2 linked regions of the Longimicrobium terrae genome follow. Each later gene encodes a partner of the first gene's protein in a complex. Links are inferred from orthologs where the notes say so. Each region holds a gene or a part of one and is shown in the gene's direction. Other genes may lie near its edges.

Evidence for each region.
Region 2: the proteins of fadJ (region 1) and fadI are in contact, whole or in part, in a solved structure (PDB 8BNU), measured with the Escherichia coli proteins. The link is inferred for Longimicrobium terrae from one-to-one orthologs.

What each region holds. Positions count from the first base shown.
Region 1 is NZ_JACHIA010000012.1:119,086-125,448, reverse strand. What follows is about bases 1,105-4,092. They hold fadJ (fatty acid oxidation complex subunit alpha FadJ), read left to right. Parts: upstream 1,105-1,509; coding sequence 1,510-3,675; downstream 3,676-4,092. Other genes in these bases: HNQ61_RS18330 (MBL fold metallo-hydrolase), read left to right, coding at 3,756-4,092. Outside these bases: HNQ61_RS18345 (hypothetical protein), read left to right, coding at 1-56; HNQ61_RS18340 (SDR family oxidoreductase), read left to right, coding at 149-928; more of HNQ61_RS18330, read left to right, coding at 4,093-4,652; HNQ61_RS18325 (CoA-binding protein), read left to right, coding at 5,360-5,800; HNQ61_RS18320 (cytochrome c3 family protein), read left to right, coding at 6,106-6,363. UniProt on the Escherichia coli protein: Catalyzes the formation of a hydroxyacyl-CoA by addition of water on enoyl-CoA. Also exhibits 3-hydroxyacyl-CoA epimerase and 3-hydroxyacyl-CoA dehydrogenase activities.
Region 2 is NZ_JACHIA010000016.1:30,149-36,373, reverse strand. The notes cover bases 2,332-5,181. They hold fadI (acetyl-CoA C-acyltransferase FadI), read left to right. Parts: upstream 2,332-3,032; coding sequence 3,033-4,331; downstream 4,332-5,181. Other genes in these bases: HNQ61_RS20535 (GNAT family N-acetyltransferase), read right to left, coding at 5,102-5,181; HNQ61_RS20540 (hypothetical protein), read right to left, coding at 4,721-4,981; HNQ61_RS20550 (cytochrome c), read right to left, coding at 2,332-2,812. Also shown: HNQ61_RS20565 (carboxypeptidase-like regulatory domain-containing protein), read right to left, coding at 1-350; HNQ61_RS20560 (Rrf2 family transcriptional regulator), read right to left, coding at 445-927; HNQ61_RS20555 (NYN domain-containing protein), read left to right, coding at 1,210-1,797; more of HNQ61_RS20550, read right to left, coding at 1,898-2,331; more of HNQ61_RS20535, read right to left, coding at 5,182-5,533; HNQ61_RS20530 (hypothetical protein), read left to right, coding at 5,850-6,225.

The sequences.
Region 1 (6,363 bases):
GGTCGCTGCACCGGCAGGCGCCCGCGCGGCCGGAACCCGCACCGGCGGGGAGGTGAGCCGCGCTCAGTTTTTTCCAGCATTTGCGCGGGTTTTGGCGGCGCGTAGATTGAGCGCCGGCCACCCCCGGCACCCGTCATCAGGAGCGCGCATGCGAACCGTCCGCGAGCTGTTCGATCTGTCCGGAAGCGTGGCGCTGGTGACCGGGGGCGGGCGCGGGCTGGGCGAGCAGATGGCGCGCGGGCTGGCGCAGGCGGGAGCGTCCGTCGCGCTCGCCTCTCGCAAGCGGGACGCGTGCGCGGACGTCGCCCGCGAACTGGCGGAGGAGCACGGCGTGCGCACGCTGGCGCTGCGGCTGGACGTATCGGCGGAGGACGAGGTTCGCGCCGCGTTCGACGAGGTGGAGGCGGCGCTGGGGCCGGTGGATCTGCTGATCAACAACAGCGGAACGAGCTGGGGTGCGCCGGCGGAGCGGATGCCGCTGGACGCGTGGCGCAAGGTGATGGACGTGAACGCGACCGGCACCTTTCTGTGCTCGCGCGAAATCGCGTCGCGGCTGATTGCGCGGGGCGCGCCCGGCGCCATCCTGAACATCGCCTCCGTTTCCGGACTCAAGGGGAGCGCGCCGGAGATCCTGGACGCGGCCGGCTACAGCGCCAGCAAGGGCGCCGTCATCGCGCTCACCCGCGACCTCGCGGTGAAGTGGGCGCGCCACGGGATTCGCGTGAATGTGCTGGCGCCCGGCTTCTTTCGCACGGCGATGACGGACAAGGTGCTGGACGGCGCGGAGAAGGCGCTGGCCCGCATCGTTCCGCTGGGCCGCGTGGGCGGGGAGGATGAACTGCTGGGCGCGGCGCTGTTCCTGCTGTCCCCCGCGGCGGGATACGTGACGGGGCAGGTGCTGGCGGTGGATGGTGGGATGACGGCGTAACGTCCGAACGGGGAGCCAGCGCGGAGCGGGCGGGTGGGGAAGAACATCCGCCGGGATGAAGGGTTGGAGCGGCCGCCGGCTGGGGCCCTCACCCCGCGTGCTGCGCACGACGACCCTCTCCCACGAACGGATGTGGGAGAGGGAGCACACGGCAGATTCGTGCGGATCGGACGATGCGGTGCCCGGGCCGGCTTCGGGCCCCTCCTCCGGCCCCTCCCCGTGCAAACAGACGCACGGAGAGGGGAGAATTCACACCGGGGACTCTGGCGTGAGTGGGCGGTTAAAGCCCCGAACGGCGCGCGAATCGCGCCGTGTCGGGGGTTCCCGCTGTTTGAGCGGCGGATTCATTCGCTCAGGGATCGCGCGGCGGGGATGAACCGCGCGCCCGCACCGGGACCGCCGCCGCCCCCAACCCTCCCCCAGTCTTTTTTGGGGGAGGGTGGGCCGGTGGTGCCGGCCCGGGTGGGGGCCGCCCGCGAGCCTTGCATGACGGCTGGGGCACTTGGAACTGAGCACTTCCCCTCCCGCACTGACGCACTCAGCACTGACGCACTTTTTTTCTCGCACTTCAGGAGCGCGCGATGGCAACGATGCTGGAAGAGCCCGCCACCCGGGCGGCGGTCCACATGGAGATCGAGGACGGCCTCGCCGTCATCCGGATGAACGATCCCGCCCGGCCCGTGAACGTCATCTCCGCCGGACTCATCGAGGAGATGGGCGAGATCATCGACCGGCTGGACGCGGGCGAAGACGGCGTACGCGCGGCGGTGCTCATCTCCGACAAGCGCGGCAGCTGGATCGCCGGCGCCGACATCGAAGAGTTCAAGAACTTCAACACCCCCGCCGACGCCGAAGCCGCCAGCCGCGCCGGCCAGACGCTGCTCACCCGGCTGGAGCGGCTGCGCATCCCCGTCGTGGCGGCCATCGACGGCGCCGCGCTGGGCGGCGGGCTGGAGACGGCGCTCGCCTGCACCTACCGCATCGCCACGGACTCGCCCAAGACCAAGCTGGGCCTGCCCGAAGTGAACCTGGGCATCGTTCCCGGCGCGGGCGGCACGCAGCGCCTGCCGCGCCTCGTGGGGCTGCGCACGGCGCTGGACCTGATGCTCACCGGCAAGCAGCTGGACGGCCGCCGCGCCATGAAGGCCGGCATCATCGACGAAGTCGTTCCCGCGCCGGTCCTGCTCGCCGTCGCCAGCCGCGTGGCCATGGAGCTGGCGGACCGCAAGAAGACGCCGAAGTCCGGCCGCAGCACCGGCTCGCCCGACCGGCTGGAGCGTCTGGCCCCCATGCGCCGGCTGATCTTCAGCAAGGCGCGGCAGGGGGTGATGGAAAAGACGCACGGCCTCTACCCCGCGCCGCTGCGGCTGCTGCAGGTAGTGGAGCGCGGGCTGGACAAGCACATCGACCAGGGCTTCGAGCTGGAGGCCAAGGCGTTCGGCGAGCTGGCCGTGACGCCCGAGGCGCGCTCGCTGGTGCACGTCTTTTTCACCAGCACCGCGGCCAAGAACGATCCGGGGCTCACCAGCGGCGCCAAGGCGCGCGACATCGACCAGGTGGCCGTCGTGGGCGCGGGCTTCATGGGCGCGGGGATCGCCGCCACCTCGGCCGAGGCGGGAATCCGCGTGCGCCTGAAAGACGTGAAGCCCGAGGCCGCCGCCAAGGGGCTGCGCACCGCGCGCGAAAGCCTCAGCAAGCGCGCCAAGCGCAAGCGGCTGCGCAAGTTCGAGGTCACCAAGCTGCTGGACCGCGTGCAGCCCACCACGGAGTACACGGGCTTTCACGCCAGCCAGATGATCGTGGAGGCCGTGTTCGAGGAAGTTTCCCTCAAGCACCGCGTCATCCAGGAGATCGAGGCGGCGGTGGGCGAGGGCACCGTGCTGGGATCCAACACGTCCACGATCCCCATCGCCAAGCTGGCGGAGGCGTCCGCGCGTCCGGATCACGTCATCGGCGTGCACTTCTTTTCCCCGGTGGAGAAGATGCCGCTCGTGGAGATCATCACCCACGCGGGGACGGCGGACTGGGTGACGGCCACGACGCACGGCTACGCCAAGAAGATCGGCAAGACGCCCATCATCGTGAACGACTCGCCGGGCTTCTACGTCAACCGCATCCTGGCGCCCTACATGGCCGAGGCCGCGCTGCTGCTGCAGGAGGGCGTGCGGATGGAGGCCATCGACGAGGCGATGACGGAGTGGGGCTTTCCCGTGGGCCCCATCACGCTGTACGACGAGGTGGGGCTGGACGTGGCGCAGAAGGCGGGCAAGATCATGTCGGAGGCGTTCGCCGACCGCATGAAGCCCAGCGACATCGTGGACCGCCTGGTGGCGGACGGGCGCCTGGGCCGCAAGAACGGCAAGGGCTTCTACCGCTTTGGCGATGACGGCAAGAAGACGGGGCCGGACGAGAGCGTGTACGGCGTGATCGGCAACCCCGCCGCCCGCGAGCTGGGCGATGAGGAACTGCAGGAGCGGCTGGCGCTGATCATGGTGAACGAGGCGGTCCGCACGCTGGAAGAAGGCGTGCTGCGCAGCGCGCGCGACGGCGACGTGGGCGCCATCTTCGGCATCGGCTTTCCGCCGTTCCGCGGCGGGCCGTTCTGGTTCGTGGACCGCACCGGTCCCGCCAGGGTGCTGGAGCGTCTGCGGGCGCTGGAGCAGCGCTTCGGGGCGCGCTTTGCCCCGGCGCCGCTGCTGGAAAAGATGGCGCGCGACAAGACGCTCTTCTTTCCCGAGGACGCCTGAGCGCGGCCGACGCCCCGGCGCGCGAGATCGCGCCGGGGCTCCACCGCCTGTCCATTCCCCTTCCTTTTCCGCCGCGCGAGGTGGCGGCCTGGGTGCTGGAGGGGGATGACGGGCACGTGCTGGTGGATACGGGGATCGACACGCGACCGGCTCGCGAAGCGCTGCGGCAGGGCGCGGCGGACATCGGGGTCACGCCGGAGTCGCTGCGGCACGTCGTTCTGACGCACGCGCACATCGACCACTACGGCCTGGCGGGCCCGGTGCGCGAATGGAGCGGGGCGCGGCTCTCCATCCACGAGCGGGAAGAAGAGCTGGCGCAGCGCTGGGTAAAGGGATGGGCAGACGACAAGTTTCTTGTCGGCGAAAGCTTTCGCGCGGGCGGGATTCCGGCGCCGCTGGCGGATGCGCTGCTCGCCGCGTCGGACCGCATTCACCAGCGGTACGAGTATTATCCGCCGGATGAACTGCTGCGCGGGGACCGCGGGGCGCTGCCCGGCGGCGGCGGGTGGGAGTGGATTCTGACGCCCGGGCACTCGCCGGGGCACGTAACGGTCTATCATCCGGAGCGCCGGCTGCTGATCGCGGGCGATCACGTGCTGCCGCGCATTTCGCCCAACATCGGCGCGGATCTGTACGCCGAGAACCCGCTGGCGGACTACCTGGCCTCGCTGCGCCGCCTGCGCGAGCTGCCGGTGGACCTCGTTCTGCCGTCCCACGGCGAGCCGTTCACCGGCCTGGCGGAGCGGATTGACGTCCTGCTGGCGCACCATGACGAGCGCAACGAGCAGACGCTGGATCTGCTCGATGAACCGAAGACGGCGTACGATGTTGCGCTCGGCCTCTTTCCCGAACTGCCGCCGGACAACTTCCTGCACGCGCTGCGGGAGGCCCGCGCCCACCTGGCCTACCTCGCCGGCATCGGCGCGGCGGAGCGCGATCCGGATGGCGTCGTGGAGCGCTGGCGGCGGGCGCGGTAGGAAGGGAGGAGCCGCGCTCGGGTGCCGGGAGCTGGGGCGACTGAAGTCGCGGCAACAACGGCGCGAAGTCCGCCTTCGCGGACTGTGGGCGACAACCCGGTTTGTGCTCCCGGACGACTGTTCTGCCGATGGCGCGAATGGGCTTCCGCCGGTCAGGGGATGTCTGCCAAGGCAATCGGATCGCGATCAAGCATGTCATGCCGGGGAAGCGGCGCGCCGGACGGGTCCGACGCGCCGCTTTCTGCGTGATCAATGAGTCGGCACCGAATTCCCGACCGAACTGCTGCCTGGGACGGTGCGCCCGACCGTCCGACGCAGGCGCCCGCGGAGCGCGACGGCACGCGATCCGCAGGTTGGGGCAGGATGCAGGCGGGATGACGGAAGAGGGGATGTATCGACCTCGCGTGAGGGATTCGCGCCCGGAGGGCCGAGAACCCGGTTCGCGCGTGGATGAAGCCCGCTCGGCAAGCTCAACCGTGGCGCGAACCGGGGCTCGGCGCCGTTGGCAACAGCTGTATCGTTGCCTACGGCGCGCGAAGCCCGACCCGGAGCGCAGCGGAGGGGCACGCCCAGGGGAAGTGCGTGAGTGCTGGGTGCTGAGTGCGTGAGTGCGAGGACGGAAGTGCTCAGTGCTCAGTGCCCGGGCGGAAACGCGAAACCTCATCCTCCCACCCGCCGATCAGAAAACCCCGTACCGGAGAACGACCGTGGAAGACTGGCAGAAGAACCTGGTGACCACCAGCGACGGCATCGCCGAACTGCTGCGCGAAACCAAGCGTGTGGCGGTGCTGGGGATCAAGACCGAGGCGCAGTCCGGACAGGCCGCGTTCTACGTCCCCGAGTACCTGCATACCGCCGGGCTGGACGTGGTGCCCGTTCCCGTCTACTACCCGGACGTCACCGAGATCCTGGGCAAGAAGGTGTACCGCACGGTGGCGGGAATTCCCGAACCGGTAGACATGGTGAACGTGTTCCGCCGCCCGCAGGATGTGACGGCGCACGTGGACGACATCCTGGCCGCCAAGCCCAAATCGGTCTGGATGCAGAGCGGCATCCGCAACGACGAAGCCGCCCGCAGGTTTGCCGAAGCCGGCATCCGCGTGGTTCAGGACCGGTGCCTGATGGTGGAGCACCGCCGCTCCCGGTAAACATCTGGTTCTTTGATTGAGAACCGTTATCAACCACTCTGGCCAGAAATCCCGGCCGGCGCTCCCGCCCCCGCTTCTCGCAAGTCATTGCCAGAAGCGGGTTTGCGGATTGTAGGGAAAACGACTACAAAAGGTGGGGCCGCGCCTGATATTGCAGGCGGGTTGCCACCGTGTTATATGGGGTGCTCCGAACAGCCACCCGGCCCAGGAGAGCCGGCGGGGGCTGGGGGGACGCCGCGCGCGGTCGAGCGAAAAAGGGGCGCTCGGGTGCGCGCGGCCCATGGTATTCTCCGTTCAGGCAGACGATGACAAAGCTCCTTCGCATGGCGGCGCTCGCGCTGCTCCCGGTGGTCGTCGCGGCTTCGTGCCGCCCGTACAGGGCGGATGAAGGCGACGGCCCCGACCAGCCGATCGCGTTCTACCACAGCGTGCACGCGGGCGACAACAAGATGCCCTGCATGTACTGCCACTACACGGCCGACCGGTCGCCGGACGCGGGAATCCCCAGCGTGCAGCTCTGCGTGGGTTGCCACGTGCCCGCCAGCAGCGCGCCCACGTCGCTG
Region 2 (6,225 bases), on another replicon or contig:
CGGTTGTCTTCCAGCAGCCGCACCACCGGGCTGATCACCTGCCCCGGCTCCAGCGTGATGCGCTGCTCGCGGGCGCCCACCCGCGGCGTTCCTTCGGCGCGCAGGGTGTACGTCCCCGCGGGAAGGCTGGCGAACTCGAATCCGCCGCCCCGGCCGGAAGTGGTGGCGCGCTGCGTTCCGTCGGCCGCGGCCACCGTCACGCGGGCGCCGGCGACGGCGTTGCCCGCGCCGTCCGTCACCCGGCCCAGCACCCGTGCGGACTGCGCCGCCAGCGGTGACGAGGCGGCCAGCAGCGCCGCGGCCAGCAGAAGCGGGCGGACGGCCGTGCGGATGCGGGTGAATGCGTTCATCGGGTCCTCTGCCGAGTCCAGGGTGCCGGCCGGCCACCATTTGTAGCCGAACCGGTTACAGATACAACTGCGCAACGTGCTGCGCAAAAAGCAATTACACCTCGCGGCCGGCGCCCGCCGGCACGGCGAACGAAGGCTCGCCGGGGCACGCCGCCGCGCGGCCGGTCACGTCGCGGAACACGTCGGCGATGGTGGTCTGGGAAAGCTGCGACTGCATGGCCTCGTGCGCCCGGCAGAACACGCGCTGCAGCACCGAGCGGATGTTGCCGCCGATGTCGCAGCAGCTGCGCGAGCCCTGGTGCACGGCGAACAGCTCTTCCTTTTCCTCCACCGCGCGATACACGTCCAGCAGCGTGATGTCGCCGGGCTCGCGGGCCAGCTGCGCCCCGCCGCCCACGCCGGCCTGCACCTGCACCAGCCCCGCGTTGCGCAGCGCGCCCACGATGCGGCGCACCACGACAGCGTTGGTGTTCACGCTTCCGGCAATGGTTTCGGACGTGACGGCTTCCCCGCGCTTCCCGGCCAGGAACGCCAGCACGTGCACCGCCACCGCCACCCTGCTGCTGATCGTAGACATCGCGTACTCCGTTCGATAACTGCAACCAGTCTAGTTGCGGACCGTCCGAATGTCAACGGGGACGATGCAGGTCGTCCGTTTTGTGGCGGCTCGCGGCTTGGAGAACTGGACGGGCGCGAGTATGCTGTCCGCAGCAGATTTCGCCGCACATCCCCCCTTGACACCGGCGCTGCGCCCGGCTAAACTGGACGCACGAAGGTCACCCCCTGCGTGCGCGCAGTGTGGGTACGTAGCTCCGGGGGGTTGTGCCATCACTGGTGCAACCCCTCGTTACGTATTCCCGTGAACGACGCCGCCGCGCCCGCCCCCGTCCAGCGTGCCCACAGGCTGGAGATCTTCGTGGATGGAAGCAACTGGAACCTGGCGCTGATCCGCGAGAGCTTCCACTTCCAGGTCGACCTCAACCTGCTGGCCACGCGCCTTTCTCGCGGCTTTCACTTCGTAAAGCTGCGGTACTACACGTCCCCGCTGCCCAATCAGACAAGCCCCGCGTACCGGCGGCAGCAGCAGTTCTTTGATGAACTGCGGCGCAGCCGGCGAATCGACCTCGTTCTTGGCCGTCATGAACCGCGCCGGGACGAGGAAGGCAATCGCTACTTCGTGGAAAAAGAAACGGACGTCAATCTCGCCGTCGACATGGTGCTGGGTGCGTGCGAGGACCGCTTTGACGTCGCGATGCTGGTGGCGGGCGACACCGACTACGTCCGCGCCATCCACGCACTGAAAGCGCGCGGCAAGCGGCTGGTCTGGTGCCCCCTTCCGGGTCAAAGGCATACGAATCTGCTCTCGCAGGTCTGCGACGAGCAGAAGGAACTGGATGAGCGTTTCCTGCGGACGTGCATCAAGCGGCGGCCCGTTCCGCCACGTTGACCAGGCGGCTCATCCGCCCATCAACGCCGATTGCCAAACGAGGCGCCCGCATCCGCCGGGCGCCTCGTTCCGTTGTTGTCATCGATTCTGCCGCGCATCGTCATGGATCGCGGGGCGAGCCGTCCGGGAGCGCGGGGAGAGTCTGGAGATAAACCCACAGCGCGCGCGCTTCCACGTCCGTCATCTGCGAGAACGCTTTCCACGGCATGGGCTCGCGCAGTTCGGTGCCGTCCGGCCGGCGCCCCGTGCGCAGCGCGCGGATGAAGTCCGCTTCCGTCCATCCGCCCAGCCCGTCGGTGGCGTGCGGCGTCAGGTTGCTGGCCGGCGCCCACTCCGGCGGCCCGCCCGGGACGGCCCCGCCCGCGAAGCTCTTGCCGTGGCATCCCGCGCAGCCGGCGGCCAAGTGCCGCCCGTACGCCGCCGTCACCCCCGGGGGCGGCGCGGGCGCGCGTGGAGCGGCGTGGTCAATGCGTTCCGCCGCCACCAGCGGAATCACCCCGCCCGCGTACAGCGCCCGTCCCAGCGGCCACACCGCGTTCGGCCGGGTCTCGTGGTTCACCGGCGGCAGCGTGCGCAGATACGCGACAATGGAGCCCACCTCGTCGTCGCTCATGGAATTGAACTCGTCGGAGGGCATCAGCAGCAGCCCGCGCCCGTCCGCGTTCACGCCGTGGCGGATGGCGCGCACGAAATCCGCATCCGTGTAGCGCGCCGCCACACCGCCGCGCCCGCGCGTGAGGTTGCTCCCCGACACGCGGCCGATAGGGAACTGGTTGATCACTTCGTGCCCGGACATGTCCGCGCCGTGGCAGTCGGTGCAGCCGCGCGTCACCGCCAGCCGCTTCCCTTCCGCCACGCGGGCCGCGGTCGCGGCGAGCGCCGGGGCGGCGGACGGCACCTGGTATTGGCGCCGCATGCGGGCCTCGGTGAGGCCGTACACGCCGGCGAGGGCCACCAGCAGCAGCGCCAGCACGCCGGCCCCGATGCGCGCCGTCCAGCGGAGAATCGTTTTCATGGTGCGTATCTTTCGTGCGGTGGGCAGGCCGGGCGCAGCGGCCCGGCGGCGCACGAAGGGTACGATGGCGATCCGCCGTCCACATGAGGCGGTTGACCCACGGCGGGCGCCCATCGCGTGCTCTCCCTTGATCTGAGCCGCGTTCAGGCTAGGATTACCGCCGCAGCGTACGGCGCACGATTCACCCCGGGTCCTGAACCCGGAGAAACGACGGGTGCACATGAACGGTCTGGGCCGCAGGGTCGCCATCATCGACGGGTGCCGCACCCCGTTCCTCAAGTCGGGGACGGACTTCAAGGACGTTTCGGCGGTGGAGCTGGGGAAGGCCGCGGTCCGCGAGCTGATCGCCCGCACCGAGCTGGACGTGAACGTGGTGGACCACGTGATCTACGGCACCGTCGTGCAGTCGGTGCAGGAGCCCAACATCGCCCGCGAAGTCACGCTGGGCGCGGGCATTCCGCCGCGGGTGCCGTCGTTTACCGTGGGCCGGGCGTGCGCGTCGTCCAACCAGGCCATCACCTCGGCCGCGGAGCAGATCGCGCTGGGGCTGGCGGACGTCATCATCGCCGGCGGCGCGGAGTCGCTGACGGACGTGCCCATCCTTTTCTCGCCCGAGATGCGCAACGCGCTGGTCAAGGCCAGCAAGGCGCGGTCGCTGGGCGAGCGGGTGCAGGCGTTCCGCAACATCCGCCCCAAGCACCTGGCCCCCATCGCCCCGGCCATCGCCGAGCCCACGACGGGGGAGACGATGGGTGCGTCGGCGGAAAAGATGGCCAAGGAAAACGGCATCTCCCGCGAGGCGCAGGACCGCTGGGCGCTGCGCTCGCACACGCTGGCGGCGGCGGCCACGGCGGACGGACGGCTGACGGCGGAGATCGCGCCGTTCTACGTGCCGCCCAAGTTCGACAAGGTGGTGAGCCAGGACAACGGCATCCGCGCCGACACCACGCTGGAAAAGCTGTCCACGCTCAAGCCGGTGTTCGACCGCAAGTACGGTTCGGTGACGGCCGGAAACGCGTCGCCGCTGACGGATGGCGCCTCGGCGGTGCTGCTGATGAGCGAGGAAAGGGCGGCGGAGCTGGGCTACAAGCCGCTGGGCTTCATCCGCAGCTACGCGTACTCCGCGCTGGACCCGAACGATCAGCTGCTGCAGGGGCCGGTGTACGCGGCGCCGGTGGCGTTCGACCGCGCGGGGCTGACCATGAAGGACATCGGCCTGCTGGAGATTCACGAGGCGTTCGCCGCGCAGGTGCTGAGCAACCTGCAGTGGTTCGACAGCGACGAGATCGCGAAGAAGCGGCTGGGGCGCGACAAGGCCGTGGGGCTGCCGCCGGAGGACCGCATCAACGTGATGGGCGGATCGCTGGCCATCGGCCACCCGTTCGGCGCCACGGGCGGGCGCATCACCATCACGCTGCTGAACGAGCTTCGCCGCCGCGGCGAGCAGTTCGGCATGATCAGCGTGTGCGCCGCCGGCGCAATGGGCTTCGTGATGATCGTGGAAGCCGCGCCCAACTGATCGTTCTTGGGATGACGAAGACGCGCTCCCCGGCCCAGTGCCGGGGAGCGCGTTCGTTTGATGGATCAGGATCCCGATAACGCAGGTTATCGGCGCAGAGACAAGGAACGCACGTTATCGGTGCGGAACGAGGAACGCAGGTTATCGGGCAGAGACGGAGAACGCGTGCGGCTACGTCTCCGTTGAGCGGATGAATCCGCCGCTCCGACGGCGCGAAGCCCCGGCTCGCGGCCGCTGGCGCGTCCACGCCCGGGGCTCCAATCGCGTCGGGGATCAACCCAGATCAACGCGCGCCGCGCCCGGAGGCCATCCCAGAGGCGACATGCTCCAGCCCCTGGGTTGCCCTCGATCTCCGCATCACACGCCGTCACCGCGACTCGTGGTGCCGGTCAGTAGATCGCGTCCAGAACGGTGTGGAGCGCGGCGAATCCCATCAGCAGCCACGTGATCGAGCGCGATGCGGAAGAAGGCAATCCGGGGGTTGACTCCGCCCAGAACTTCTGGCGCAGTGCGGTCCATGGCCCACCGAATCCGCCACGACTGAGCGGGAACCACCGGTTGCGGATCAGAATCCACAGGACCGGGCAGGCGAGCGCGAGGTACACGGCGGCTCGAATCACCGGCTGATCGATCCGTCCATTGAACGCCACCGGACTGTATCTCCCCGAGATTGCAGAATGCACCACGCGATGCCGATCCGCCTACGGGAAAGATGGGCATCGTTCTTCAGCGATCCGGCCCGAGTTGCTGATCGCAGCTGCCGCGGGAGACTACCGGAGCTGCTTGGCGAGGCGGATGCTGGTGCGCTCGTATCCGAGGTGCTCGTAGAACGCGTGCGCCTGCACCAGACGCGTGTTGCTCGTGATTTCCAGCAATCCGCATCCCGCGCTCGCCAGCAGATCCTCCGCGGCGGCGACGAGTCGGCGGCCCATGCCTGAACCGCGCGCGGATTCGTCCACGATCAGCGCCGTGATGCGGCCCACCGGGAGCAGGCGGTGCAGCACCAGCATCCGATGTGTGGTCACGAGGCCGGACAGCCCGCCCCCGTCCTTCTCCGCCACGAACGCCGCGTTGCCCGCCGCGGCCCACTCATCCCAACGCGCGGCGACGGACTGCTCCTCCGTTGGATGGCCGAGCGCGGTCAGCAGGCGCGCGATTTCGGCGGCGTCGCGCGGTTCCGCGGGACGGATGATCGGGGTCACGTTGTCGTCATCTCCACAAGTCGTGCGTCGAGCGGCGGTTGGGTGCGCGCTGGATTACATCCAACCCAGCGAAACCCCGGCGATCTCACTGGATCGAGCCGAGCGATGGGCGGGCGATGATGGTGGCGCGCGGGCCGGTCATCGTCAAGCGGAACGGGTGGATGACGGGCTCCATCGCGCGCCGCCGTCCCTCACCGAATCCGCCAGCACCGGAACCGCGCGATCAGGGGTTCGGGCGCACGCTGGCACGCGCGGCGTCCGGAGCGTATCTTCAGGCGCAGAATACGGTTCCATCCGCACCAATACCCATCCAGCGATGTCCGACGAACTTTCCCCCGCCGAAATGACGGTGCTGCGCGATCTGGCGCGGCGCGGCAACCCCATGTCCGAGGTGCGCCTGGACACCGAGGCGCTGGTGGCGCTGGCGGCGCGGCGCTTTGTGCGGCGGATCAGCGGATTCGCGGTCATCACGCCGGAGGGACAGCGGGCGTTCGCCGAGCTCAGCCGTCCCGCCGCGCCCGCCCCCATCGCGGGCGAAGCGCCTGCGCCCGCTCCCGAAGCCGCCGCGGATGGCGATGCTGCGGATGGCGCGGACGTGCAGCTGAATGAGACGCAGGAAGACATGGTCCGCCAGCTTGCGCTCGCCAACGCCGACATGCCGTTTGACGACCTGGACGGCCGCGTGGTGCGCG